DNA from 3 places in the Paenibacillus sp. FSL L8-0494 genome. Region 2 is predicted to be linked to each of the others. Evidence: riboswitches for the same ligand, from Rfam matches in the RefSeq annotation. Region 2 holds a riboswitch; each other region holds the start of a gene.

Region 1 (10,280 bases), 4.3 Mb from region 2:
ATACCACTCTCCCCGCTAATCCAGACCGTCTCTACGGCACCTTGTGATGCTCGTTGCAGCGCTTCCCTTAAGCTTTGTTGCTCAAGATGTCTTCCATAGAAGCGTCCTGATACCATCCACCGCTCTGGGATATCCCAGCTTCCTAGTGGAAAAGGCTCAATATGCCCGGATTCTTCTAGACGGGATAGACATTCCTCAAGATCCGATTTAATGCCTAATGCGCTGGCGTATCTCGCTTCAGGCATCTTCTCCATGCATTTACCAACAATATCAGAGACCGATAGAGGGATAGTGGGGAACTTGCGGTGCAGAGGCTCAGGTGTATCTGCAAGATGACGATATACAATATCAACAACATCATGCAGCTCAAAGGGGCGGCTGCCTGAGAGACATTCATACAGGATGATCCCAAGCGAATAAAAGTCAGAACGGTAATCCGGTTTGACTCCGGTTCGTCCCGTTTGTTCTGGAGCTATATAAGGAAGCAGAACATCGGGCCGACCGCTTAACGGTGACAAAGGACTCGTGATGTTTTCGGTAGAGCACATTCTTATATCAATAAATTTCACTTCAAAAGTAATGGGATTGACGATTAGATGAGCGGGGGTTAGTTCATTTAGTGTTATTTTTTCACGATGAATTTGCATAAGACAATCAGCAATAGCTGTAGCGATCCGAAGCAGCGCTGGAAGACCCAGTGAATTAACAGGCATACGCAGGATCTGCCCAAGAGTACTCCCCTCTATATCTTTTAAGAGAAGGACTGGTCGGTCCGCCATAATTTCCAAACTGTACGCCTCTATTGCACCACGTCCGCAAAGTCGCTTAAGCATGTCATACTCATGACGAAAAGCATCGACCATGGCAGCTCCCGGGTATTCTCCTATTGTTGTCTTAGCGATAACCCTTAGGCCGCCCTCTTGACGTAGGAGTCTGTATAATCTGATATCCGCGGTATTATCTATCAGATCTAAGGTTTGGTATCCTGGCAATTCAAACATCAACAGCACTCCCTAATTACAATTAGACAGAATACTCAATCTTGCAAAGTAGTTAAAGCCATTATAACATCTGATCTTGCCGTTCTACTCATAAGACATTTCATATTTCGTTAATCCTATCGCGTTGGCGCACAGTGCCGCCTGTGTCCGGTCAGTAACCTGCAGCTTCGCTAAAATCTGACTGACATGCTTCTTCACCGTAAATTCACTGATAAAAAGACGTGTGGCAATCACTCTATTGCAAGCACCTTGTCCAAGCTGAATCAGGACTTCCTTCTCTTTTGGTGTCAATTCATCTGTTGGACTGCTGGCGCTCATTCGCATCTTTTCTTCCATTAGGCCAGGATCGTAATATTTTCTCCCTTTGTTCACCAACTGGATAGCAAAGAGTAATTCCTCCGGCAGTGCCTCTTTCAGTACATATCCGTCTACCAGTACTTCTTCAGCCCTCAAAAAATCCTCTCTGCTCGCAGAGGAAGTCAACAGTATGAATTTACTAACCATGCCGCGGGTACGTGCTATCTTAATGACATCCAGTCCTGATTCATCAGCAAGTTTAAGATCAATGAGGACAATGTCTGGATTTGTCTCTTCAATCACATCAAGTGCTTCCGGGCCAGTCGTAGCTTCACCTGCAAATTGCATATCCGATTGCATTGCAATGACAGATGCCAGCCCTCTTCTAACTAATGGATGATCATCTACAATGATGATTTTCACAGAAACACCTCTCTCTAAACCGCATACATTATTTACTTCTTTGTATAAAAAGCTTCAATTAGAGTATTCATTTAAATTTGACGCATTTCTGATTAAGTATAGTTAAAAGACTACACCGCTTATAGTGAGCGTTGTCATTTCTTTTGTCATATGACAAAATGGATATTTTTACATAAAAACCCCTCATTTAAAAACTGGCGAACCATGGTTATAGAGACCACAATCCGCCTGTTTTCTTGGGAATTTAATTATTATTAATAAAAGAAATGATTTGCACGAGATTACCTGCGACTTGGTAAGTTAACCCCAGCATGTAAGTTCCTTTCTCCTCGTTTGATAGGTCAATAGTAAACACATCCGGATTAGCAGCCCATTCCTTCATATCAAACACAATTTCTTTAGATGTTCTAGTGTTTCTTACCCCAGCGGAATTAGGGATCACTTTGCTGCCATCGAGCCCTTTCACCAGATTAGCTACTTCAACCACAGGTCCCTTAAATTCTCCTACCTCTAACACTTGTGGGTCGGCCAATAAGCTCGTTAGTTTAGTTAACCCTTGTAATGGGGAGAAATCTGTAATTTCATTTCCAGTAATGTCAAGTGTCTCTAGGTTATTTGCGTACTGCAAACCTTCCAAGGATCTGGCTCTTCTGGTTTCGCTGGTTAACGTTGTAAGGTTATACATATCCCCTAGCGTTAGTTCTCCAGTTACGCCCAATGTAGTCTTGATCGAAGCACTTAAATACGGGTCCGCCACAGTAATCTCTTGCGTAAGATCTATTTGGACCAAACCTTCGGTTGCTTGTTGCAACGCTGCTACAGCTTCGTCTACTTCACTTTGCGTAACAGAAGAGTTAGCCAACACTGTCTCTGCTGTCGAGAGGTTGGACGTAAATGCCGCGATGCTCTCAGGTGTGAAGCCTTCTAGAGAAATTGCTTTAGCCGCTGCAATCGCCTGTTCCAGATCTCCAGTGAATAAGTGATCTCCATTCGCGAAATGTAGTTTGGCTCCACCCCATGTAGCATGGTCAGATCCGTTGCCATTTCCCCCGTCTGTGACAACTAATTTCAGTTCTTTTGCTCCATTAATATCCAATTCAATGAATTTCTGCGGATCTCTCGAACTCATGACTCCACTATCGAATTTCTTCTCTCCATCGACAAACACCTCAAAGCTCACCGAACCAACAGAACCGTACATTTGTCTATCTACACCTACATAGGAAGTGAAATAGTCCGCGTTTTTGTCGCTTAGATTGTATACAATCGTCGAGTTAGAGTGCGCTCCAATTCCTCTTTCATAGGACACTACCTGATTGTTCTCATCTGTTAATCTCAGCGTATTGGCACTAATAGATTTATCCTTCAAAGGTGCAGTATAGCTGTTCTGAGTAGAGTTCCAGTCGTAATCCGTCAGATACGTAAAGTCCGTCATGTCTACTACGGCTATAGTTCTAATCTTCGTGGTCGTATTTCCATCACTATCTGTTACTGTGTAAGTGATTGGATACTTTCCAGCCCGGTTGAATTTAACTTGCTCTTGGCCTGTGACCTTCACTTGAGCCGTCAAGTCACCGTCTTCCGAATCCATTGCCGAATAGCTTTCACTGATATCAATCGCTTGGCCCACTTTGGTTGAGACAGATTTAGGTATGGTAAGCTCTGGTGTATTGTTCAAGATCAAAAACTTCGCATCAGCAAAATCACCGTGATCTGAAGCATTTCCGTTACCTGCATTATCTAACACCAGCTTCAATTCACTTACACCCTTAACAGGTATCCGCGCAAGCTTGGCTTCTGTACCAAATTTCATCAGTCCGCTGTTATAAACCTCTGCCCCATCGGCAAAGATTTTGAAAATTACACTGGAGTTGCTCTGCTCAGGGATATTTCTATCAACCCCTACATACGTTTCAAAATATTCATAGTTTGCACCCGCCAGATTATACACGATTTCAGAGCTGGCATGGGTTCCTAAGCCCTTAGCGAACTCTTTGACCTCACCATTTACCAGCAGCTTAAACGGATTGTTAGAGCTAGCCTTATCTTTTCGAACCACATTATAATCCGTTTTTGCCGATTGCCAATCTACATCACTCAGGTATTTACTAGCGCTGTATACAACAATCTTTCTGGCCTGCACAGCGGAGTTTCCATCTGAGTCTGTAACTGAAAACTCGACGTTGTAAGTCCCTGTTTTGCTTGATGTGAATCCATTGGATTGTACTTCAACGGCTCCAATTAAATTACCATCTTCCGTATCAAAAGCTGTTACATCGCTCAACACATCAAATTCGCTGTTCAGCTTAACGAAGTTTGTCTCTTCCGGCACTGTAATGATAGGTTTGCTTGAATTATTCGAGAACTTCGCATCGGCCCATACCGTATGGTCTGAAGCATTGCCATCCTTAGCATCTGTTGTGACCAGCTTCACCTCTCTTGCGCCAGTCACTGGGATTTTCACAAATTGATGTTCTGTTCCTGCCCGGAAAACATCACTCTCAAATTTCTGTTCTCCATCCACATACACTGCAAAAGTAGCCGAGGAAGGTTTCCCTTTCATGGCCTGATCGATCCCAATGTAGCTTTCAAAGAAGTCGTAACCCTTACCTTCAATATCGTAAACTACCTCAGAGTTGGCATGAACACCAATCCCTTTCGCGTACGTCGCAGCCAATCCTTGGCGAACAAGGGTTATGATTCCCCCGGAAATAGCTTTATCTTTCTTTAATTCACCCCAGCCTACAACGACTGACTTGGCATTGAGATCGGAAATATAGGCGTAGTCGCTCGTTACCGTAACCTGTGTGGTTTTCGTTTTCGTAACCCCTTCGCTTTTCACTTCATATACAATTTCGTAGTTGCCTTTTTGCGTTACATCAACGTTATTGGCTTTCAGAGAGACATCCGCAGTAATATCGTTTCCTAGATAGTTAGCCGCTTTTACATAGCTCATCGGATCAAAGGTTTGATTAAGCTTTAAAGTGAGCTGATCTTCAACAGACAAGGCTGGCTTAAAGGCTTTAACCTGTACGGGCTTCAGTGGGTTCAGCTTTTTATCATAACCGACGATCTTGTACGTATAGTTGATACTCGCATCTACATTCTGATCCACAAATTGGTCAGTTCCTGTAAAACCAACTAACACATCATTTCTATACACTTCATATCCTAAAAAGTCTTGCTTAAGCTCTTTATCTATACTGAAACTTAACGTGTTCGTTCTAGCCGTGGTGTTAGGTGTGATATTAACCTTAATAGCCAGATTTTTATCCGCTATTCCAGTTCCCTCATAATTAATCACCGAGTTATTTAAATACCATAACTTTTGCGGTGCCGGATACTTGGCTACTTTCGCTTTTGTCTCAGGATTCACAGTGAAGCCATGTCTGGCAAAATAGCTGCTTAAATCTAATCCTAGTACTTCGGAGGAGAACTCCACCAAATACTGCTGCTTGGAATTGTCACCGTTGGTAAGGGTGACCTTCCGCTCCCGATATAGCTTGGTCAGCTCTGTCCAGTATCCCGGATGTGCCAGCTCCAGCTGCCAATAGGCTCCGAGTTGTGCAAATAAGCCCTGCTGATTCATAACCACTTTATTTTCTTCGAGGACATATTTATAGATATCTGATTCATACGGTATACGATTATCTATCGAATTCGCCGCGACAGACATAAACATAGACACCATATTATTAGTTACTTCGCCATATTCCCGTTCACCCATAGCCAAGCGATGCCCAATTTCGTGATTCAGTCCCCAGCCCGGATAAGCTTTGTTAAAATCACCTAACATGGTTCCTACTGTTCCAAGTTGGATCCCTGTATGATCTCCCGCTGCATACATCGCACCATAAGGCTGCATCAATCGAATATTCTCACGAATTAGCTTGGCATCATGAATCTCACTACTGCCATCCAAGCCATAGAAGGTAAAAATGCTTTTCATCCAGGTGTCATACCCAGTTACGGTATCCAGCGGGTTATTTCCTTGCGTAATAAATTTGTTGTACGCTTCAGTCGCAGTTCCTGTAAAAATAACATGATCGCTGGCCATTTCTACCACATCGATAAGTTTGCGATCTTGAACATTTGGATGAACCGCTTTATCTTCGTCTAATCTTTGTTTGTATGTGGTTAAGAAGGTTCTGAATTGTTCTGGATCCGTGGTCTTGGTCATAAAAGGAATCTTTTCTAAACCTTCGAAGCGGATCAGTGGCGCCTTCCCTTGCTCCTCAGCTGTATAGGGATTTACGATATAAACGGTGCCGCCCTTAGTTACATCATGAGCATAAGCACTAGTCGTTGTAATTTCAGGTACAGTTATAGTGTTCTTGCCCGCACGCAATTGTACGCCCCTAGCCCAACTATTCCAAGCTCCCTCTTGTTGAGAAAAGATCAAAGAAGGCAACTTATCACCCGAAGCAGCATCCACATAAACATTGATGGTCTCGCCAGGCATTGCCGCAAGTCCTGTAGGCTGGTTGTTCGTGCCGAAGCCTATTCTCAGGTTTTGCTGAGCATGTTTTTTCATATCTCCACGCTGCTCGGCCTCAATGATGGTGCCTTCGGTTTGAACTTCACCATTCACTAGCTTCTTAGCTAAATCCAAAGAATCTTTCAGGATTGGATAGAGCGGATGTACTTTTGCCGCTTCTTCTAATTCGTTGATTGCTTCGACGCTATTATAAGCAGGCACAACCGCACTCATCGTTCCATCTGTGAAAATACCATTTACAGCTTCGCTTACTTTATCTTCTGTATAAAATCTAAATTCAGCCGCAAAAGGTCTGTTAATATTAGCTTTTGTGAACTTAAATTTTAATCTTTTAAACTTCGTCGGCTCGAATTTAAATTCCAAAAAATCATTGGTACTAATCGCGGTTCCGCTAGATACCAGTTGGAAGGTCTCTCCTTTACTCGTCTCTGATGCATAGATTTCAAAAGCCTCTGGGAATCCTTTGCGGTTATCTCTAGCCAAAAAAGCCACTCTGTCCAGCACTTCCGCTTGCGCTAGTTCAAACACGACTTCATTCGTGAAGCTTGCATCATTGTTTTTGTTCGTTTCCCAATGCGTAGTGGGCTGGTCATCCAGCATATATTCAGGCTTCGTACCTGGGTAGCTTCCACCGTTCACCGTTACTTTTGATACGTTTGCATTTGGCATTCTATAAGCTTGGCTATAGGCATTTTCATAGGCTGTACCATACCCTTTTAGCTTCGAAACCTTGGCTGCCGTTGCGTCTACCTGATGGTTCTCCAAAAGGATCTTTGCATTCTCTATCTCTTCTTTAAACTGCGTATACAGTGGATGTGCCTGCACTTCATTCTCTAAAGCTGTTAATTTCTCTGTCGTATTAAAGGCAGCACTAACTTGGCTCAAGGTATCATCTGTAAATAAATTTTTCATTTTAGCAGAGACACTATCCTCTTTATAAAAAGAAAACTCAGCCGCACTCGCCCAATCTTGGTTGGCTTTTTTGAAGACAAATTTAAATCTCTTAAAAGCCGTAGGTGCGAACTGAATCTCCACTACATCACCGGTTGAGCCTTTATATTCTCCAGAAGACACGAGTGTGAAATCGCCCGCATCTGTAGTGGAGCCATAGATATCAAATTCTTGAGCAAAACCTTTACCTTTAGCACCAGATTGCCTAGCGGCGTAGACCATTCTATTTAATTCAGTGGACTCATTGAAAACAAACACAACCTCATTCGTAAACGTTGAACTATTCGGTTTGCCAGTCTCCCAATGCGTGCTCATATCCCCATCCATAGCCTTAGCTATAGGCGAGCCTGAGTAGTTGCCACCGTTATTTGTGATGGATTTAATATTTGCTGGATTCATTCTAAAAACCTCATTATAGGCATTTAGAGCATCCTTGCCGTACAGCTCAAACGGAATAACCGAAGCGTTGCTTAATAAGTTGACCTTACTTTGCGCGACTGTTTTTGTTACATTTACCTTGCTTGCCTCACTTGCTAAAGCATAACCTGCCTCACTCGAAAAACTGGCTAACATGGCCGCCGATGTAGCGATCGCAATCATTTTCTTCATCTCTTCTTACCCCCAGATGTCATATGAATCTCTCCAGTGCCCAAAAATGGGCACAAAAAAAACTACCCCAAAAGAGTAGCTTGATTGCGTATAAAGTCGCCTAAAAATTAAGACTTAATTTTTATTAAACCTTAACAAGCATAAACGTCTTCGGCGTCCTTATAAGGACGGTAAGCGTTTAAGCGAGAAATATAAGATATTAAGTATAGGTGTATAACTTATACTTTCTTATATTTTAACAAAAAGCGTTACACACTCTTTGGCAGCTGGCTGACAATAGTTATGATAACCTTAGTCCCTATAGCTTTGCGTCCCTACATTTCCATAGGTTTGCCTATGAAGTTTCGAATACATTCAAAGAGTAACATAAGCCTAGATCTGATCGCATGATTAATTGGTATGAAATGAGTATAGGTAATTGCAATTAGTTTTTCTCATGTGATAGATATTATTTATCGACTATCCCGGAAGAGAATGGGATCCTTTAGGACTGGAGGTCTAATTAACTCCCCGATCCGAACAAACGCCGGAACCAATTCCACACATCGCCCGTGATGGGAATTAATCCGAAACCATGTTCGCCAACTGCGATTACACCATATGCCCATTGTCCGATAGCTATGGCACCCCCAGCGATCCTGCCTATCGCTATCGCACCAAACGCCGTATCCCCTATGGCGATGGCCCCCAACGCTTTTTCCGCGATTGCGATCGCTCCTACAGCCACTCCTGCAATCGCAATCGCTCCCACTGCGAAGCCAAGCCAGCTAAGTGCTATTGCTCCAATCGCTAACCACATTCCCAGTGATATTGCTCCTAAGGAAAGTACGCCCACGCTTATCGCACCTATGGAAATCAATCCGACAGCTACATCTCCAATAGCGATTAAACCAACAGCTGTCTTTACACGGGGTTTACTTCCATGACCATACTTTTGACCTGAGTATCGCCCTAAATTACTACGAATACTGATGACCGGAAATGAGGGAGAAGGCCATTGATAATCAATTTCTCGTCCATCAAAGCCCCTAGAATCCGCCCAGCGCGTTACAAATTGATGCCATTTCATATCCATCCCGTCCCCCTTTTCAAATTACCTAAATTATACAACCCCGAGGGTTGGCTGTACTCAGACTCTGACCTGAAATTCATCTCATCCTCTGGACCGATATATACTCATTAGGATTACTGTTTGGGAATAGGATCAGGCTTTCCAAATAAATATCCCTGAAACAACTGATAACCACTCTGCTTAAGCCATTCAAAGTCCTCTCTAAACTCCACACCTTCTGCTAAAGGAACAGATTGGATTTCTAAAGCCTTTTCTAAAAATTGTTTAGCTATTTTCTGTTTGTTCGGATCACTGGACACGCCTTGAACATATTTCATATCTAACTTCATGTAATGAGGTTTAAGCTCCAATAACATCTCGATCGTGCTGAAGCCCTCACCAACATCATCTAAAGCGTATTCAAATCCCCGATCCTTGTAATATGTCAAAATAGCTTTCAAATGAGCGAGATCATCCACTTTCTCCGTCTCAACAACTTCAAAGACAAAAAGAGAGGGGTCGACGCCTAATTGATTGGCCAGTTCAACGGTTGATCTTAAGCAGAACTCTGGAGCGTAAATTGATGTAGGGATAAAATTAATAAACGTTTTTTTATTTAAGGGTGCAGCATATTTTACAGCCGTCATTCTACATAACCTGTCTAAAGCATATAAACGCCCACGATTCCGTGCCGCCGCAAAAATCTCATTAGGATAGATAAGGGATCCGTCTTCTTTTTTAAATCTGGATAGGAGCTCGTATGCAAAAATCTCTTCCCTTACGTTCACAATCGGTTGGAAGTAGCAAGTAACAAGACCCTTAGTGATAACCTCATCAATCCACTCCATATCAAGTACATTGGGTAATTCGGATAGAGGTCTCCATGTTTGGTCATCTATACGAAATTCAATTTTCCCGGACTCCATATGATCGTTACAGAAATCCAGAAGATCTCGCGCTTCAGCTTCCTTAATCGTAATCACATTTTCTTCTACCTTATGTATCGTATTCCTTCTACTCAAGTGATGAATAACCTCAGGTAAAACCCTAAGATTAAGCTCACCATGAGCCTTGATTTGAAAATTCAGCTCTCTTACTACACAATGATTACAAGCCATATTCATAACCCCTTTAATAATGGATTCTTTGAAAAAGATCCCGGAACGGCTCTTCTCAATCGAAATCCGTATACTCCAGTAAATATGTCGCGTCTAACACGGTGATCTGCTGATGTTGAATCTCAATAATCTTTTGCTCTTGCAGATCTTTAAGCACAAGGGTAGCCGTCTCCCTTAACGTTCCGATCATATCCGCGAACTGCTGATGGGTCAATCGAAGATCAATCCGCTGTTTGCCTTGCTCCTCTACTCCAAATCTTTGGTATAGTCTTCTCAGCGTAAATATCGCACGCGCTCTCGCATCATGAAATTTCATTTCATGTAATAACCGA
Region 2 (10,280 bases):
CGCGGGATTGTATTACATTCAAGAGCCAAGCGCTATGGCACCTGTGGAACTGCTTGATGTACAGCCAGGAGATCGTGTCCTTGATTTATGCGCTGCACCTGGGGGCAAATCCACACAGATTTCTGCCAAGCTCTCAGGAGAAGGCTTGTTGGTTACCAATGATCTTCATCCAGAACGCACGAAAGCCTTAGCCAAAAATCTAGAGCTGTATGGGGTGCGCAACGGTATCGTATTAAACGAAAGTCCAGATCATATTGCAGCGGCATTCCCGCTTTATTTTGACAAAATCTTGATTGATGCTCCATGCTCAGGTGAAGGGATGTTCCGTAAAGACGAAGACATGGTGAAGCAGTGGGATTCAGGTACACCTGCCAAATATGCTGCCATGCAGCGGGATATTTTACGTTCTGCTGCAACAGCGTTGGCACCGGGAGGTACACTTGTCTATTCCACCTGTACATTTGCTACAGAAGAAAATGAGGAAATTATAGCGGAGTTTATTTCTGAACATCCACAGTTTTCGGTGATTACAGTTGGAGGTACTGGCTCGTTTGCTCCAGGTTTTGGAGAATTATCAGGGACGGCAAGACTATGGCCGCATAAAGTAAAAGGTGAAGGACATTTCATGGCTGTGCTGCAGCATGTAGGGCCAAAGGTATCTGCGGAGGAACGTGATCAAGCCGAAGTTAAGTTGAGCGCAGTTACACGGAATACGAATAAAAAAGGCACTGCTCATATTAAATCCGCAAACAAACCAGAAGCCAGACGAGGGAAAGAAGGTAAGTTCTCTAATAAATCTGCTGCTGGCGCTGAACGTGGCCGTCAAGGTTCAGGAGAAGAGCAAGCATTGGCTGCATATGGAGATTTTATAAAAGATCAGCTTGGCTGGGAGCCAAAAGGGTATCCGATTTTCTTCGGTGATCATCTGTACATCTCCCCACTACCTAAGGAAAGATTAAATGGATTAAAGGCGATTCGTCCAGGATGGTATGTAGGACATGTCCGTAACGGCAGATTTATCCCAGGACATCCAATGGCTACCGCGTTACACCCTGAAGAGAGCTGCCGAAGTGTCTCACTTTCCAGTACGAGTAATGAAGCTATTTCCTATCTTAAAGGAGAGACATTGTTGATTAGTCAAGAACGTCTCTCTATTAAAATAGGAACTACCCAAAAAGGATACGTACTGGTCTGCATAGATGGTTATAGTGCAGGCTGGGGGAAGTGGCAGGACGGTGTGCTCAAGAATGAATATCCCGCAGGCTGGAGGTGGATGTAAGAATGAGCCTATCAGGGAAAACTGCAAAAAAGCAGCGTTTAGATAAAGTATTGTCCCATATGGGGGTAGGATCACGCAGCGATATTCGTAAACAAGCCAAGCAAGGTTTAATTACCGTGAATGGTGCAGTCGTCAAGGATAGTGGATTTCATGTAGACCCTTATCACGATAAAATTGTGGTTGGCGGCGAGCTTGTTACCTATCGTGAATTTATTTATCTTATGATGAATAAGCCACCGGGAGTTCTGTCGGCAACAGAGGACAAGCGGGATCGGACCGTTCTGGATCTTTTAAAGCAGGAATATGTACAGTTTGAACCTTTTCCTGTAGGAAGGTTAGATAAGGACACAGTAGGGCTGCTTCTGCTCACCAATGATGGAAAGCTTGCCCACGAACTACTATCGCCACGCAAGCATGTCCCTAAGACTTATGAAGCTACAGTTGAGGGAGACGTAGATGCAGACGATGTAGCGGCTTTTGCGGCAGGTGTCGAGCTGGAAGATGGATATGTTACTTTACCTGCACAGCTAACTATATTGGGAAGAGAACGCGGCAGTAAAGTAATCTCACATATTTCGCTGATCATCACAGAAGGGAAGTTTCACCAGGTGAAGCGAATGTTCCAAGCTGTCGGCAAAAAAGTCACTTTTCTGAAACGAGTATCTATGGGAGAATTGAGGCTGGACGAAAGTCTGCCAATGGGAGCTAGCCGGGAACTTACGCTAGAGGAACTGGCACTCTTAAGTACAGAAGCACCAGAACAATAATATATAGAAAAAGAAAGACAAGGATGGTGGGAGTATGAGATACAAACTGATTGCACTAGATGTGGATGGTACACTGTTGAATGATGATCACCACTTGAGCACTGAGAATAAAGAAGCCATTGCTGAGGTTACACGTCTTGGCGGGCAGATCGTGTTATGTACCGGCCGCAGTCCGCAGAACTCGATTCCTTTTATGGAGGAAATGGGGTTGTCTGGTTATGTGCTGGGTCATAACGGAGCTGCTACGGTTCGTGTGAAAGATCGGGAAGTGCTGCATCAATACGGTATGGATGCTCGTGGTCTTGACCCTTATATTGATTATTGTAGAAAGCATGATATTCATTATGATGTGAATACGGCTTTTGATATGTATGTAGATAATGTAGAAAACCTGACCAAAGAAGCCAATTATATGTATGAACACTTCCGTATCGTGCCGGCTACACTGCCAGCATGGGAAGATTTCCGTGAACCGGTTGTTAAGTTTACTGTATTTACACAACCAGAAATCCTTGACGAAGCTGAACGTGAATGGCGTACTTGGACCCATGAGTACAATATTTTGCGCAGTGGTGAATTTTTCGTTGATTTGATGCATCCGGAAGCCTCCAAGGGCAACGCCTTAAAGAATCTGGCTGTGAAGCTGGGAATTCCGCAAGAGGAAGTTCTTTCGATCGGTAATTATTTTAATGATATTTCTATGCTTACATACGCGGGTATGGGCGTTGCGATGGATAATTCTCCGGTTGAGGTCAAAGCGGCAGCGAATGCTGTAACGGGGTCTAACAACGAGCATGGTGTGCGAGATGCGCTGGTTAAATATTGTTTATCTTAATAATGGAAAGCATAAAGCGGACTTGAGTCCGTTCTATGCTTTTTTTGTTGTGAAGGAAATAAAAGAGATACATAAACAGAATTGATTCTATTAAAAATAATCCGCCCCTAGATTAACTTCCTGTATTAAAGTTTAATTTCCTCGTTCCGGCTAGGATCGCTATATTTATAGATACCAGGGTTCAGTTCGATTTTTTCGTCGAAAGGGATATCTTTGTAGCTATCAATATTAGTTCCTGTAGATATCATGCCCTTAGGTGTAATTTCAGGCACAACTTCTTTGCCATTAATCCGTAACGTAGTTTGGTTAACGCTTTTGAAGCCAGAAGATTTGGATGTTGATTCCACAATCAAATTTCCCCCCTCAGTATAGTAAGTGAATTCAATTTTTAACCCATCGACATCAAGTGAAGTGAACTGCTTTTCTTCTTTAGGTTTGTTTATAGTGATCCAATTCTTAGTAGTATCACGTTTCTCAATGACAGCATCCTTTAATATAAGTTTCATTGGAACATCGGACCAGTCGTTATACCATTCCGGAGATTCGAATTGAAATAAATGCTGGTAGCTTTCGGAATGATCTCCCTTCAAATTCCAACCCCCAGTGATTGTTTGATCACCTATAACCAACTGAGCGGTATTATAGTGGACAATTCCTTTTTTAAGCGAATCATTTTCATCTATTAGAATTTGGATATCCAAAGGGGTAACCACTAGCTGATCTAAGGTCATACCGGTCTTTTCTTGAAATTCAGGACTGTTATACAGTTTCTTAGTGTAAATCGCCTCACTTGCTTTTTTTCCATCTGCGTTAAAATCGAACTTCCACGTACCTGAAAATCGTTTCGCTTCTTCAATGTAACTAAAATGAAGACTAGCTTCCTTCCAATCTGATTCAGTTATATTAAAGACCTGTTCAATAAATAAATCCGATCCTTCGTTAGGCATGATGGTTGGAATTGCTTCATTCTCTTGACCACCAGTACTAACTACCAAATGTGGGTTACCCCGTCCTAAGTCAGATGGTGATGCAGCGACTTTGTAACGGATAATGGTTTGATTGGAAACATGTCGAACGGATTCGATTTGAATGCTTGGATATTGCTTAACTCCAGTATTGATAGTATCCCCTGCTTGATGATTAGATTGTAAGGGAATATTCCGATCACTGTAAAAAATGAGATTCCGTGCTTCAAACCTGTAGTCCTTTTTATCATCCTTTAATGTATCAGGTGTCTCATATACTCCAATGAGTTTCTGGCTTTCAGGATCGTATTCTAAATAACCGTATACCTTTGCCTTGGCACTGGATTCACTAGTCATGATGTTTTCCTCTGTAGCAAATCCAGTATATTTGGATAGATCAGATTTAGTATCAAGTGATAACAGCATTTTCATTTTTTCTCCATCAGTTACAACACCGTTCAAATTCATTGTTACTCCTGAAATGGAAGTTTGAAGATTATACTGTTGACCGATGCCGTTATTTAATGCATTGCTCACACTTCGACCACCAATTTTATCCCAATTAATCGTCATACTAGCGAATACAGGAATGGTTACAAGTAAGAGGCAAGAGAAGACAATACTGATAGGAATAAGCTTTTTATTAGACCTAGGAGTATTCTGGGAGGCATGCAGATTTCTTTGACGTGTATAAGCTTCTTGTTCTATGGCAGTCCACATCAAATCATAATCCGGTCGGGGAATATGTTTATCTTTTTCAATATAGAGACTCATTACTATTCAGCTCCTTTAGTTGGGTTCCACCCATTCTATTTAGTATTTTAAGTCCCTTGTTCAGTCTGGATTTTACAGTTCCTTCGGGTATGCTCATAACTTTAGAAATCTCGGGTACAGTCAATTCGTTTATAAAACGAAGGACTACTACCATTCTGATTTTGTCAGGAAGCTGACTGTATAACCCTTGTAATTCTTTTTTAGTTTCCTGTCGATCCAAACGTTTTTCTACAGGGTTTGATTCCTCAGACCTGGATAGTAAATAATTACGTACTTCTTTCATCCACCCCGTCTTACGCCTTTTGATCACACTGCTGCACTCATTCGAAGCAATTCGTAAAATCCAAGCTTTCAAGTTTCTTATCTTCGACTTATCCGCTAAGATAACTTTTACAAATACCTCTTGGGAAATATCCTCCGCATCTGCCTGATTTTTCATTAAGTAGTAACAAAAATAATATACTTGTTCTTTATAGAGCTCGAAAATTTCCCGGTCACTCATTTTGCTGCACCCCCTGTCTCTGCTGTTCTCATTAATAAGACTTATAAGCGTATGTAATCGTTCATTTTTCATTTTGATTGTAGTATTTCTTCTGAGTATCATAGCGAATTCGAATGGAAGATAAGTCGTTTACAGGTAATTATAACCATGATAAAATTAGCGGTGGGACATGCGTCCCTAATCTATTAAAACTAATTGAATGTCCGCGTTAAAGGTAAAATCATCGAAAGATGATGACACAAAGCCATGGGTCTAAAGCCTTTCGACAGAAGGAAATGATCGCCAGGCCGCCATAGGGATGTCTTATGAAGCATAAAGGATAGCTCTAAGAATATGTAGTCTATTTTGAGCTCTTTTATTATTTCGACCTATACGGCGTTACATTATCGCAAGGGGCCGAAAGGGGAAGTACATGAACAGTTTTTTCAAAACAATAGGTACTAGTTTGGCAGTAGGTGCTTTATTGCTGTCCGGAACGATCGGATGGATGTCTAATCCTGGAGTAGTGTCTGCAGCTACCTCAACAGCAGTAACCGCGGATCAGATGATCAGCAAAGTAACGGCAGCCTCCAAAGCAATAAAGAATTTCCATCTGGATGTGACCAAAAAACAGGATATTCAAAGCGGCGGGGTGCGTATCAGCAACACCAACACTCTGAAGCTGGATATCAGCCGTCTGCCGAATTTTGCCGCAGCAGGTACTGTCGCTAGCAGTCTTTTAGAAACATCTTACAGCTTGTATGCCAACGATAAGGAGTTTTACTATCTTGTAGACGGAAGTGAGCTTATCGATGAATCTGAAGACGATTCTTCAGGTTACGACGATGACGGGGAGCCGATCGATCCTGATGCACAGTATTGGCTTGGACTGGAGAAAACGGAATGGGATGCCTTTTACTCTAAAGGCCAATACGATCCTGTTTCCATGCTTGATTCGGTAAAAAGTTATAAAAAATCCATGAAAGTCAGCACTGCTGGCGCACAAACGGTCTTACAATTCACTGTAACCGATCCGACAGCAGCTAAGGGGATAATCAAACTCTATGACCAGGAGAACCTCTGGGATGGTGAGACAGTTCAACCCAAAAGCGTAACGTGGAAATTATTCGTCAATACTAAGACCTGGCAAACGGAAAAGCTGACAGTCGATCTGAGTTATGTGCTGGTAAGTGATGGAGCAAAAGATACATACACCACGAAAATTGAAGCTAAATACTCCAAGAATAATAAAGGTACAGCCATTGTAAAACCGGCCGAACTAGAATAATAAGGACGATTCATATCGAGCAAAAAGCGCTGTTCCGCTGAACAGTGCTTTTTGCTGTATTCAACAGCAGTTGTTTATTAGTTGACAAGAATAAATCATTGCTGTAATTTATATGTATGCGCATGTATATAATATTTTGTTTAAATATAATTTAATGAAAGTTGGGAAAAAGATGATAGCACTAGACACAACATTAACTTTTCGCAGAGGACTGACATTAAAAAATCGAGTGGTTATGGCTCCAATGACCACGCGAATGAGCTTTTATGACGGTGTAGTAACACAAGATGAATTGAAATACTATTCACTAAGAACGGGCGAAGTAGGTGCGGTCATCACTGCGGCAGCAAATGTACAAGAGGGTGGAAAAGGATGGGAAGGTGAACTTAGTGTTTCCTCCGATCAATTTATTCCTAGCCTTAGCCGATTAGCATCTACTATTAAACGAAATGGAACAAAAGCTATTTTACAACTATTCCATGCAGGAAGAATGACAGATTCAAAAATACTACGTGGCGTACAACCCGTTTCCTCCAGCGCCATTGCTGCCGAACGTCCGAATGCAGAAATTCCAAGAGCATTAACAGAAGATGAAATTTTCGGTGTAATTGAGGATTTTAAAAAAGCGACTCAACGAGCTATTCAAGCTGGATTTGACGGGGTAGAAATTCATGGAGCAAACACATATTTAGTCCAACAGTTCTTCTCTCCACACTCCAACCGTCGTGATGATCAATGGGGCGGAAGCTTAGAGAAAAGATTTAATTTCATTAACCAATTAGTGGATGCGGTTATTGCTGTCGTTGACAATTCAAAGGTTAAGGATTTTATTGTCGGTTATCGTTTTTCTCCAGAAGAATATGAAGAGCCTGGAATTAAAATCACCGATACCTTTTATCTCATTGATAAATTAGCTGATAAAAAGCTAGATTATCTGCATATTTCATTAGGGGATTTTAAGAAAGTATCTGCATCAGAAGATTTTAAAGAAAAATCAATCCTGCAATATGTACATGAGAAAATCAATGGCCGTGTACCTTTAATTGGGGTCGGAGATATCCGTACCAAACAGGACGCAGAGGACACGTTGACAAATGCTGAATTAGTAGCAGTAGGACGTTCTCTTATCATTGATCCTCATTGGACAAGTAAAGTGCTGGAGGGTAATGAAGATATCATCAGAAGAGTACTTGCTGATCAAGATAGAGAAGAACTCGTAGTAGAGAATGGTATTCTAGAATTCCTTAAATTAATGATGCCTGATCGTTTACGCTAAACCCAAACACAGTTTTGAGCGCTAAATCTATAACGTTCCGCGGTAATTCCGCGGAACGTTATTTTTCTGTAACGACTCTATTCCCTCTTTAAGATTGTTGTCGTATGTTTCAACATTCGATTCATGAGATTTCGCCGTTCTGTTTTTATGTCGGTGTCGCTTTTCTTTAATGCGTCGCGGATGGGGATGATCTCTGTAATTTTCCTGCCGCTTTTTATTCTTCGATCTACACAAGTCGGGATGTAACCTACGTTAGTTATACTCGTGTGTCCTTTTTCATCCTTCTTTATTTTAAGCGTAAGAATGATACCGCTTTGTGTATAAGGAATATTCATTAGTTTAGTCGAAACAAAATTCCCCAATGAGTAAATAACGAATTGTTTTTTTCCACGAAGCGCTAACGGTTGTAGAACATGTGGGTGAGACCCCAGTATGATGTCGGCGCCATTTTTAAAGAAGAGATTGACCAGCTCTTTTTGCCTCTTGTTTGGAGTGTAACGGTATTCGCTTCCGAAATGCAGATAAAGCAAGACTAGATCGACTTTCTTTTTTAAATCTCGAATCTCCCGAATGATTTTGGGCGTAGATATCCGGTTAACCAGCCATGGCTTACTCACTGGTACAGGAATTCGGTTGGTTCCTGCTGTGTAGGAGAGGATGCCGATCGTAATTCCTTTGACGTTTTTAATAAGCGTTCTCTTGGATTCTTCTAATGATTTAGCTGTTCCCGTGTGGTCGATTCCATTACGGTCTAGAACTCGTAACGTCCGAACCAGACCCGGGGCACCATAATCCATGCAATGATTGTTGGCCGTTACTAATACGTCGAATCCGGCTTGCTTAAGTGCAGGGGCCAGTTCGTCTGGACATTTGAATATCGGACCGCCTGAACGTGGGCTTTTCCGGCACTCGGGGCCACTTCCAGCAAAGGTGGTTTCGAGATTGCCAATCGTCAAATCAGCCTGGTTTAGATAAGGAGCTACTTTTGCAAACAGGGGGCTGAACGAATAGGTTCCGTCAGGCTGTTTAGCATCCGAAATAATATAACGTTTGACCATTAGATCTCCCACAGCAGCTATTTGTATTTCAGTCATGGATATCCACCTTTTTATTATTTTCATTAGGATATGGCATAAAGTTGTTATGGGTTATTCTTTCTTTAAGGCGAAGTGCAAACATTTGTGTGGCTTTTTATTTAAAATGTGACCCAACGCATAATCACTTTATTTAGATCGTCTAAATTTAAGGTATTCATTTTTTTTCAAACTTTTATAATTTGATTCAAATCCTCTTTTTTGTTTGGCAACCATAATAAAATAAGGTTGTTGATAAACATTATCAATCAAACATTGGAGGTTAAAGAAATGAGTACACAATTCAAAAAAATCGCCGAGGATACTTACTGGATAGGCAAAATCGATAACCGCCAGGTTCCATTTCACCGCCTGATTCTGGCAAAAGGAACTACCTATAATTCTTATTTATTAAAAACAGGTAAACCAACTGTCATTGATACCGTAGATATGGAATTCGGACGTGAATATGCCGAGTGTCTGGGTGAAATGATTGATCTTCTAGATATCCATTACATTGTAATTAATCATACAGAGCCTGATCACTCTGGTGGACTGGCAGCTCTCGCTGCCAAGGCTGCAAATGCCACGATCGTATGCACCGAGATTGCTGTTCCCGAATTGCAGGAAATGTACAAGCTTCATAGCCGGAACTTCCTGGTGGTTAAAGACGGAGATAAGCTGGATATTGGCGGGAAAACGCTGCTGTTTAAAGAAACACCGTATCTCCATACCGCAGAAACGATGATCACCTATTGTATCGAAGATCAAATCTTATTTCCTTGTGATATTTTCAGCACGCATGTTGCGGTGGAGAATCTATTCAGCGATGAAGCCGGGTTTGATATTACGGAAGATTTCCAGGGCTATTACGCAGCAATTATTCATCCTCACAGAAGATATGTAAGAACCCTGTTAGAGGCTGTTAAGGATCTTGAGATCCGGATGATCGCTCCTTCCCATGGGTTTGTGATCCGGGAGGACATACGTAAATATATCGAGATGTACGCCACATTGAGCCGCGAAACGACGCAAGGAAAAAAGGCAACCATCGTTTATACCACCATCAAAAACAGTACCAAGAAGATGGCCAAAATTATACAGGATTGCTTGCAGGAAAATAATATTGAGACAGAGGTCTGGGATGCAGATAAAAGCAGTGCCACCGATATTCTGAACAGCATAACGTCAGCTGACGCGGTCTTTATTGGCAGCTCCACTAAATACGCGGACATGATTGGGAATATGGAGAACATTCTGAAAGAATTGCACAATATGAATCTGGAAGGCAAACTTGCTGCAGCCTTTGGCTCCTACGGTTGGAGTGGTGAAGCCATTGAAGTCATTCAGGATTATCTGAATGGAACAAACATGACGGTGCAAAGCACATCTGAGGTTATTAAATCCACGGGGATGACACATGTAGAGTTCCCTGTACGAATCAGGTTTTCCCCGAAAGAGCCTGAGAAAGTTCAAAAAATTAAAAATGCGGCTGAATTTGTATCGGATTTGCTGCTGAGTTCATTTTAGGGAGGGGAGCAT
Region 3 (10,280 bases), 1.6 Mb from region 2:
AAGCCGCTTAAGATTGCTACGTATATTGGATTCTTCCTTTCATTCTCTAGCTTTCTCTATTTATTTTTCGTCTTGTTTCAAAAGATATTTTTCACCTCCTGGACGGTTCCGGGCTGGGCTTCCATTGTAGGCGTCAATCTGCTCTTTAACGGTATCGTTCTGATGCTGTTGGGTGTGATTGGGGAGTATATCGGACGGATTTATGACGAGTCTAAAGATAGACCGCTATATATTGTTAGTGAGACTAAAGGCTACCAGAACGAAGAACAACTGGACCGCCGGAAGGACCACAATGATGTCAGATAAGAACTTGCGCGCTGCATTCATACAGTTCCTCAAATTTAATGCCGTAGGTTTACTCAATACGCTGATTGATTTTGTGATTTTTACATTGTTGAATTCACTAGGGATGGTATACGCATTGGCGCAGGTGATCTCCTATAGTGCAGGTACGGCGAATAGCTTTATTTTGAATAAAAAAGTAACCTTTCGTGATCGCAACCGGGGGAATAAAGAAGGCTTCGACCGCGTGCAGCTGGTCAAGTTTATCGTGCTGAATCTGGTAGTGCTCGGAATATCACTGCTGCTAATGCATCTGTTGACAGACCGACTAGGTATTCAAGTCTTGATCTCCAAGGTGCTGGTTACCTTTATCACGGTGATCATCAATTTCTTTGGAAGTCGTAAATGGGTATTTTAAACATTAATTTCAGGCAGAAGGAGTTGCTATGCTTAAAGGCAAGTAGCTGCTTCTGCTTGATTTGTATATAACCATAGAAACAATATACGGAGGTGAATAACATTGCGTAAATTCTCCTATCTACTCATACTGGCTGGGATACTTATCATGTTATATCCGACAGCTAACGAATGGTACAACGACAGGCAGCAGGAGAAGTTATTAGAAACGGCTGAACTAAGCACTGCCGATAGTACTCCCCAGCCAGATTTGAAGAGCAGGTATGCTGAAGTTACTCAGCTGTTAGCAGAGGAATCGGTTCTGGATGCTCAGGCACAGCCCCAACCCCAAGAGACAGAAAAGCCTGAACCGGAGATTGAGGTCGGTGGCAAAGTAATCGCCCTAATTGAAATCGGTAAGATTGATTTGAAGCTGCCTGTATTAGAAGGGGCTACAAAAGCTAATATGAAACATGCTGCAGCCCATATGAAAGAAACGGCACCCCTTGGAGAGATCGGAAATGCTGCAATCGCGGCGCATCGGGCTCGAACTACGGGTCGTTTGTTTAACAGATTGAATGAGGTTGTTGTGGGGGATGTTATCACGGTAAAGACTAGTGATCAGGTGTTTAACTATGAGGTATACGATATTTCTGTTGTAGATCCGAGTGATGTCTCCGTTCTTGACGGGAATGACAAGGATAAGATTCTTACTCTGATTACATGTGATCCGCTAGTGAATCCAACGCATCGGCTGATTGTTCATGCTAAATTAACAAAATGAGAATAGTGAATGACAAGAAAACACAAATACCGGGAGATATTTATAAAATAATGGGTAATCTAGTAAATTAGGTCTTGTTCACAACTATAAATATGATAGTATTATACTATAAAAGCTCAACACGATAACGGCAAACCTTCCGAAAGGTAGGGACGCAAAGCTAAAGGGCCTTTTCCCGAAAGGATGGCAGCCAGCTACCGAATGGAGAGGCTTTTTTTGTTTGTTTCAAATGGATTCTATCAATTATATCTAGTAAAGCTAGAACAGATAGAGCTTATACGATAACGGCAAACCTATCGAAAGGTAGGGACGCAAAGCTAAAGGGCCTTCCCGAAAGGATGGCAGCCAGCTACCGAAAGGAGTTTTATCCGTGAAAAAGGTTTATTTTATGCTGGTGGCGTTGTTCGTCCTCATGACTTCAGTTCCGGTAAGTTCAGCTCAAGCTGCAAGTGCAGATGCCAGCTGGTTGATTACATCCAAAGTGGCTGAAGGTGTTATTGGTATTAACTATGATATTCCGAAAGATAAAAGAATCAAACTCATGATCACCAAAGATAACAGCAGCTATACTTATAACTTGTATGCTTCTGGACAAGCTGAGGACTTCCCTTTGCAACAAGGAAATGGGACTTATAAGGTTTCTGTTCTGGAGAACACAACCGGTAATAAATACAAAGCGTTATATTCCGAAGTAGTAGACGTAACCATGAGTGACTCGAATTCCGTATATTTGGGCTCCGTACAGAATGTGAAATGGAGTTCTTCTGATAAAGCGATTGTCAAAGCTAAACAATTAGTACAAGGCAAAACAACAGACGAAGAGAAAGTTAAAGCGATCTATAACTATGTAGTTGCGAATGTACAATATGACTACTCTCTTGCTAATAGTGTAACTACTGATTATATTCCAAGCATCGATAAGACATTGACTACTAAAAAAGGGATTTGCTATGATTACGCTTCTCTTTTTGCCGCAATGCTGCGGAGTGTAGATGTTCCTGCTAAGTTGGTAATGGGGAATACAAGCTACGTTACGCAATATCATGCCTGGAACGAAGTATTGCTTAATGGGAAGTGGGTTACCATTGATACTACAGTGGATGCAGGACTTGCAAAGAGTGATAAGAAAACCGATTTAATTAAAGCCTCAAGCAAATATACTGCGGCAAAATACTATTAAATTCGCCGCTAGAAACATAACTCTATTAAATAAACAACTAGCTTAATTATTAAGCTAGTTGTTTATTTTTATATTAGGGGTTGCTTTTCTATTAATAGTTGGGGTATTATAGGTAAGCGTTGTTAGACAGCGTACAGGCGATACAAACGAGGCTGATAAAAAGCTTCGAAAAATAAAGCTTGCATTTCTGAAAACAACATGCTATATTATAAGAGTTGCTGCTGAGACATTAAACGGCGTCAACGAGAACTTGATCTTTGAAAACTGAACAACGAGTGAGTAGGAAATCACGTAAGTGAAATCCAAAATTAGAGAATTAATTTTCTCGTCAGATGTTTCAAAATGAGCATATCGCTCTTTTCAATACTAATTGGAGAGTTTGATCCTGGCTCAGGACGAACGCTGGCGGCGTGCCTAATACATGCAAGTCGAGCGGAGTTATTTTGAAAGCTTGCTTTCAAAATAACTTAGCGGCGGACGGGTGAGTAACACGTAGGCAACCTGCCCTTCAGACTGGGATAACTACCGGAAACGGTAGCTAATACCGGATAATTTCTTTTTTCTCCTGAGAGAAGAATGAAAGACGGAGCAATCTGTCACTGAGGGATGGGCCTGCGGCGCATTAGCTAGTTGGTGGGGTAACGGCCCACCAAGGCGACGATGCGTAGCCGACCTGAGAGGGTGAACGGCCACACTGGGACTGAGACACGGCCCAGACTCCTACGGGAGGCAGCAGTAGGGAATCTTCCGCAATGGGCGAAAGCCTGACGGAGCAACGCCGCGTGAGTGATGAAGGTTTTCGGATCGTAAAGCTCTGTTGCCAGGGAAGAACGTCCGGTAGAGTAACTGCTACCGGAGTGACGGTACCTGAGAAGAAAGCCCCGGCTAACTACGTGCCAGCAGCCGCGGTAATACGTAGGGGGCAAGCGTTGTCCGGAATTATTGGGCGTAAAGCGCGCGCAGGCGGCTATTTAAGTCTGGTGTTTAAACCTTGGGCTCAACCTGAGGTCGCACTGGAAACTGGGTGGCTTGAGTACAGAAGAGGAAAGTGGAATTCCACGTGTAGCGGTGAAATGCGTAGATATGTGGAGGAACACCAGTGGCGAAGGCGACTTTCTGGGCTGTAACTGACGCTGAGGCGCGAAAGCGTGGGGAGCAAACAGGATTAGATACCCTGGTAGTCCACGCCGTAAACGATGAGTGCTAGGTGTTAGGGGTTTCGATACCCTTGGTGCCGAAGTTAACACAGTAAGCACTCCGCCTGGGGAGTACGGTCGCAAGACTGAAACTCAAAGGAATTGACGGGGACCCGCACAAGCAGTGGAGTATGTGGTTTAATTCGAAGCAACGCGAAGAACCTTACCAGGTCTTGACATCCCTCTGAATCTGCTAGAGATAGCAGCGGCCTTCGGGACAGAGGAGACAGGTGGTGCATGGTTGTCGTCAGCTCGTGTCGTGAGATGTTGGGTTAAGTCCCGCAACGAGCGCAACCCTTAACTTTAGTTGCCAGCAGGTAATGCTGGGCACTCTAGAGTGACTGCCGGTGACAAACCGGAGGAAGGTGGGGATGACGTCAAATCATCATGCCCCTTATGACCTGGGCTACACACGTACTACAATGGCCGGTACAACGGGAAGCGAAGCCGCGAGGTGGAGCCAATCCCATCAAAGCCGGTCTCAGTTCGGATTGCAGGCTGCAACTCGCCTGCATGAAGTCGGAATTGCTAGTAATCGCGGATCAGCATGCCGCGGTGAATACGTTCCCGGGTCTTGTACACACCGCCCGTCACACCACGAGAGTTTACAACACCCGAAGTCGGTGGGGTAACCCGCAAGGGAGCCAGCCGCCGAAGGTGGGGTAGATGATTGGGGTGAAGTCGTAACAAGGTAGCCGTATCGGAAGGTGCGGCTGGATCACCTCCTTTCTATGGAGAATCGTTCTCTGCAATGAGGACATTCAAATCGGAAGCTCAGCTTCCAAAACTCAGGTTTAGGCCTGTTACTCACTCGTTGCTCAGTTTTGAGAGTTTAAGCTCTCAAGTAAGACTTGATCCTTGAAAACTGGATACCGAAACGAATTTGCGTTTTAGAACATCTTTTAGCAACTTGTGCAAACAAGTAAATGTTATTAGTGAGATTTTTCTTCGGAAGAATCAAGGTTAAGCTAATAAGAGCACACGGAGGATGCCTAGGCGCCAGGAGCCGACGAAGGACGTGGCGAACAACGAAACTGCCTCGGGGAGCTGTAAGCAAGCTTTGATCCGGGGGTGTCCGAATGGGGAAACCCAGCTGTGGTAATTCGCAGTTACTCATACCTGAATACATAGGGTGTGTAGAGGCAGACCAGGGGAACTGAAACATCTAAGTACCCTGAGGAAGAGAAAACAATAGTGATTCCGTCAGTAGCGGCGAGCGAACGCGGAACAGCCTAAACCTAAGAGCTTGCTCTTAGGGGTTGTGGGACGTCTCACATGGAGTTACAAAGGAATATGGTAGGTGAAGAGGTCTGGAAAGGCCCGCGATAGAGGTAAAAGCCCTGTAACCTAAACTGTGTTCTCTCCGAGACGGATCCCGAGTAGTGCGGGGCACGTGAAACCCCGTATGAATCCAGCAGGACCATCTGCTAAGGCTAAATACTACCTGGCGACCGATAGTGAAACAGTACCGTGAGGGAAAGGTGAAAAGCACCCCGGAAGGGGAGTGAAATAGAACCTGAAACCGTGTGCTTACAAAAAGTCAGAGCCCTATTAATGGGTGATGGCGTGCCTTTTGTAGAATGAACCGGCGAGTTACGTTTAACATGCAAGGTTAAGCCGAGAAGGTGGAGCCGCAGCGAAAGCGAGTCTGAATAGGGCGATTTAGTATGTGGACGTAGACCCGAAACCGTGTGATCTACCCCTGTCCAGGGTGAAGGTGCGGTAACACGCACTGGAGGCCCGAACCCACGTACGTTGAAAAGTGCGGGGATGAGGTGGGGGTAGCGGAGAAATTCCAATCGAACTCGGAGATAGCTGGTTCTCCCCGAAATAGCTTTAGGGCTAGCCTCGGTATAAGAGTAGTGGAGGTAGAGCACTGATTGGGTGCGGGGTCCGCAAGGATTACCAAGCTCAGTCAAACTCCGAATGCCATATACTTATTGCCGGGAGTCAGACAGTGAGTGCTAAGATCCATTGTCAAAAGGGAAACAGCCCAGACCATCAGCTAAGGTCCCCAAGTGTGTGTTAAGTGGGAAAGGATGTGGAGTTGCACAGACAACCAGGATGTTGGCTTAGAAGCAGCCACCATTGAAAGAGTGCGTAATAGCTCACTGGTCGAGTGACTCTGCGCCGAAAATGTAACGGGGCTAAACACACCACCGAAGCTATGGCTAGATACGTATGTATCTGGGGTAGGGGAGCGTTGTGTAGGGGTTGAAGGTGTACTGAAAAGAGCGCTGGACACTACACAAGTGAGAATGCCGGTATGAGTAACGAAAAGATCAGTGAGAATCTGATCCGCCGAAAGCCCAAGGTTTCCTGAGGAAGGCTCGTCCGCTCAGGGTAAGTCGGGACCTAAGGCGAGGCCGAAAGGCGTAGTCGAAGGACAACAGTTTGAAATTACTGTACCACCGTAATCCGCTATGAGCGATGGGGTGACGCAGGAGGGTAGTGACGCGGACTGATGGATGTCCGTCTAAGCAGTGAGGCTGATGTGTAGGCAAATCCGCACATCGATAAGGCTGGGCTGTGATGGGGAGCGAAAATTATAGTAGCGAAGGTCATGATCTCACACTGCCAAGAAAAGCCTCTAGCCAGGAGAAGGTGCCCGTACCGCAAACCGACACAGGTAGGCGAGAAGAGAATTCTAAGGCGCGCGGAAGAACTCTCGTTAAGGAACTCGGCAAAATGACCCCGTAACTTCGGGAGAAGGGGTGCCCCGGTAGTGTGAATAGCACGAGGGGGCCGCAGTGAAAAGGCCCAAGCGACTGTTTAGCAAAAACACAGGTCTGTGCGAAGCCGCAAGGCGAAGTATACGGGCTGACGCCTGCCCGGTGCTGGAAGGTTAAGGGGAGTGGTTAGGGGTAACCCGAAGCTATGAACCGAAGCCCCAGTAAACGGCGGCCGTAACTATAACGGTCCTAAGGTAGCGAAATTCCTTGTCAGGTAAATTCTGACCCGCACGAATGGCGTAACGACTTGGGCGCTGTCTCAACGAGAGATCCGGTGAAATTTTAATACCTGTGAAGATGCAGGTTACCCGCGACAAGACGGAAAGACCCCATGGAGCTTTACTGCAGCTTGATATTGAATTTGGGTACGATCTGTACAGGATAGGTGGGAGCCGTAGAAATCGGAGCGCAAGCTTCGGTGGAGGCGCCGTTGGGATACCACCCTGATCGTATCTAGGTTCTAACCTAGTACCCTTACCGGGTACGGGGACCGTGTCAGGCGGGCAGTTTGACTGGGGCGGTCGCCTCCTAAAGAGTAACGGAGGCGTTCCAAGGTTCCCTCAGAATGGTTGGAAATCATTCGCAGAGTGCAAAGGCATAAGGGAGCTTGACTGCGAGACCTACAAGTCGAGCAGGGACGAAAGTCGGACTTAGTGATCCGGTGGTACCGCATGGAAGGGCCATCGCTCAACGGATAAAAGCTACCCTGGGGATAACAGGCTTATCTCCCCCAAGAGTCCACATCGACGGGGAGGTTTGGCACCTCGATGTCGGCTCATCGCATCCTGGGGCTGAAGTAGGTCCCAAGGGTTGGGCTGTTCGCCCATTAAAGCGGTACGCGAGCTGGGTTCAGAACGTCGTGAGACAGTTCGGTCCCTATCTGTCGTGGGCGCAGGAAATTTGAGAGGAGCTGTCCTTAGTACGAGAGGACCGGGATGGACGTACCGCTGGTGCACCAGTTGTTCCGCCAGGAGCATGGCTGGGTAGCTACGTACGGACGGGATAAGCGCTGAAAGCATCTAAGCGTGAAGCCCCCCTCAAGATGAGATTTCCCAATTAGTAAGACCCCTTGAAGACGACGAGGTAGATAGGTTGGAGGTGGAAGTGCAGCAATGCATGGAGCTGACCAATACTAATCGGTCGAGGGCTTATCCTATACTTAGAATGCAGATTCGTTTCGGATTCAGTTTTCAGGCGATTAAGCCTGAAATACGCTTAGAAATTCATTGTCACTTCTGGTGATGAACCGAATTTCACGCGGCAGCGTCTGTTTCACAGACGCATGTTTGGTGGCGATAGCGGAGGGGTTCCACGCGTACCCATCCCGAACACGACCGTTAAGCCCTCCAGCGCCGATGGTACTTGGACCGAAGGGTCCTGGGAGAGTAGGACGTTGCCAAGCACACGAAGCCATTGTTGATTTATCAACAATGGCTTTTTTGTTCCCTTTATCGCTTAATTTAAATAATGTGGATAAGTTATGGGGAATTAACGAAATTATAAAAGTTACTAACATGTGGATGAAATAATAAAATATATTCAAAAATGAAAGTAGTCCCCAATTTATGTGGATAGAGCAGTGGTATATGTGGATACTTCAAGTAAATGCAAGGATATTTTGCATGGCAGGAGGATAAACAATGGACAACAGTAGCAATCTTGTGTGGATAGAAGATTTTTCTGTACATGCGAGCGACACGGATTATCGTTCGCAGGGTAAGTTATCCTTTATTCTGGATATCATGCAATGTGCGGCAGACTTCGCAGTGGGTAATTTGGGGATAAGTGTGGAAGAGATTCTGAATGCAGGAATGGGCTGGATGATGATTACGTTAGATCTTGATTTTAAGCGTATTCCCCGCCCAAATGATGTGCTTAGCGTACATACCTGGAGTAAAGGCACTAAAGGGGCCCTGTGGCAACGGGATTATCGTATTTTCGATGCAGATCATATAGAAATCGCCACAGCACGATCCATATGGGCTTTAGTAGATATTGAGAAGAGAAAGATACTCAGACCGAATGCCCTTCCAGTTCAGGTTAAGCACTATAATGGCGATTCAGTAGGCGATATGCCTGTTAAGGTAACGATCCCTTCTGATATTACTATGGAAGAAGCTTATCGGTATCAGGTAAGATATAGTGGGCTGGATAGCAACGGACATTTGAATAATGCCCGATACGGGGATTTATGTTGTGATGCGCTCACTTTAGCGGAATGGGATAATGCAGAGTTCACACGCTTCCGGATTACTTATCTACAAGAAGCTAAGTTTGGGGATGAACTGACTATTTTACGTTCAGCTGTAACGGATGATGGTATATATGTACGCGGTCAGAATAGTGATACTGTGTATTTTGAAGCATGTATAGCGTTAAAAGTGTCAAATAGTACAAATGAGTAATTAATTTATAAATATGGAATATTATTATAAAAGCGATTTCTCCGAACATCAATCGGGGCAGTCGCTTTTTTTATTGAAAAACGGATAATGTTTCTAACATATTTGGGAAATTTTTTCGAGCCTGTCACAATTAAAGTGATCACATTCGTTATATAGTTGTAGTCAATAACAAGGAGGTGATTCTTTGGAACGTCGCAGCCCCGGGGTCCAAGTGAATCAAACAATAATTGAAGAGGCTATCGATCAGGTTCTTGCGGGTAACCGCGAAGCCTATAGAACTATAATACAAGCCTATGAAAGAAAGATTTATACGTATTGCTATTATATTTTGAGAAGTCATGAAGAAGCAGAGGATGCTGTGCAAGATATATTTGTAAAAGTGTATCAGGAACTCAGACGTTATGAGAAACGAGTCTCTTTTAGTGCATGGCTGTATAAAGTGGCCTATCATCATTGTCTGGATCAGGTTCGCAAACGCAAGCGAAGAAAGCGTCTGTTGTCGCTATACAAAGAGCAGCAGCCCAAAGCCTATTATAATCCTAACGATGAGGAGCCATTGCAGAAGTTATTTATGGATGACCTGACAGCCGAAGAGAGCAATCTTTTGATTCTTAAGGTGGTTGAGCAATACAGTTTTGAAGAAATGGGTCAGATTATGGATTGTAATTCAGCTACTTTACGCAAAAAATTTGAACGTCTACGCAAAAAGTTAGTCCGGCAAAGAATGAATGAAGGAGGCAGCCCTCATGGAGAAATGGCAAGATCCAACTGAAAGTCAGAAGATGGAGCACATTCGTCAAACATTCCAAAATTATGAAATGCCGGTAGACAGTTTCAGCGATTCAATTATGAAGCGAATAGGAGACGAGGGAATGGAAAAACGAGCGTCAAGAAAGAATGGAAATAAGTTCCTGAAAAAATCATTGGTGGCTGCCTCGGCAGCAGCAGTGTTGGGTGCGGGCATAATCGGTAGCGGATTTGTATCCCCGGTCATGGCTGAAACGTTGAAGCAGATTCCTGTTGTAGGAAGTATTTTCAAGGGAATTGACGATAAAGGTCTAAATGCTGCTGAGGAAAAAGGATTATCTACTGCCCCTAACCAAAGCGTTACTCATGATGGAGTGACCTTAAAGGTTACCGATGCCTATTATGACGGCTCGCGGTTGGCATTTGCGATTGAACGGGAAGGCATTGATAATGATAAGATGATGGCTGAGATGATTATTGAACCGATTGAGTTCGATCCATCGCTAACAGAACAACATGCGAAAGTGACAATGAACCAGTCCGAAAAAGGGTTGTTGG

What was found. A riboswitch is a leader RNA that binds a small molecule or an ion and turns the genes downstream of it on or off. The one in region 2 is predicted to bind cyclic di-GMP.
Region 1: another riboswitch for cyclic di-GMP. It lies ahead of NYE35_RS30275 (NPCBM/NEW2 domain-containing protein); the one in region 2 lies ahead of NYE35_RS10825 (DUF6612 family protein).
Region 3: another riboswitch for cyclic di-GMP. It lies ahead of NYE35_RS03545 (transglutaminase-like domain-containing protein); the one in region 2 lies ahead of NYE35_RS10825 (DUF6612 family protein).

Annotation. Positions count from the first base shown of each region.
Region 1 is NZ_JBBOPQ010000001.1:6,711,478-6,721,757, forward strand. It holds gene NYE35_RS30265 (AAA family ATPase) at 1-1,001, opposite strand, end outside; gene NYE35_RS30270 (response regulator) at 1,086-1,721, opposite strand; gene NYE35_RS30275 (NPCBM/NEW2 domain-containing protein) at 1,966-7,779, opposite strand; cyclic di-GMP riboswitch class I at 8,038-8,124, opposite strand; gene NYE35_RS30280 (hypothetical protein) at 8,282-8,848, opposite strand; gene NYE35_RS30285 (EAL domain-containing protein) at 8,965-9,948, opposite strand; gene NYE35_RS30290 (Crp/Fnr family transcriptional regulator) at 10,004-10,280, opposite strand, start outside.
Region 2 is NZ_JBBOPQ010000001.1:2,424,370-2,434,649, forward strand. It holds gene NYE35_RS10800 (RsmB/NOP family class I SAM-dependent RNA methyltransferase) at 1-1,279, shown strand, start outside; gene NYE35_RS10805 (pseudouridine synthase) at 1,282-2,046, shown strand; gene NYE35_RS10810 (Cof-type HAD-IIB family hydrolase) at 2,081-2,881, shown strand; gene NYE35_RS10815 (DUF4179 domain-containing protein) at 3,007-4,620, opposite strand; gene NYE35_RS10820 (RNA polymerase sigma factor) at 4,604-5,122, opposite strand; cyclic di-GMP riboswitch class I at 5,326-5,417, shown strand; gene NYE35_RS10825 (DUF6612 family protein) at 5,535-6,389, shown strand; gene NYE35_RS10830 (NADH-dependent flavin oxidoreductase) at 6,502-7,665, shown strand; gene NYE35_RS10835 (CapA family protein) at 7,743-8,759, opposite strand; gene NYE35_RS10840 (FprA family A-type flavoprotein) at 9,030-10,268, shown strand.
Region 3 is NZ_JBBOPQ010000001.1:776,036-786,315, forward strand. It holds gene NYE35_RS03530 (glycosyltransferase family 2 protein) at 1-306, shown strand, start outside; gene NYE35_RS03535 (GtrA family protein) at 293-700, shown strand; gene NYE35_RS03540 (class D sortase) at 803-1,462, shown strand; cyclic di-GMP riboswitch class I at 1,582-1,664, shown strand; cyclic di-GMP riboswitch class I at 1,739-1,819, shown strand; gene NYE35_RS03545 (transglutaminase-like domain-containing protein) at 1,833-2,642, shown strand; rRNA gene NYE35_RS03550 (16S ribosomal RNA) at 3,010-4,567, shown strand; rRNA gene NYE35_RS03555 (23S ribosomal RNA) at 4,800-7,726, shown strand; rRNA gene rrf (5S ribosomal RNA) at 7,856-7,972, shown strand; gene NYE35_RS03565 (acyl-[acyl-carrier-protein] thioesterase) at 8,211-8,975, shown strand; gene NYE35_RS03570 (RNA polymerase sigma factor) at 9,160-9,747, shown strand; gene NYE35_RS03575 (DUF4179 domain-containing protein) at 9,722-10,280, shown strand, end outside.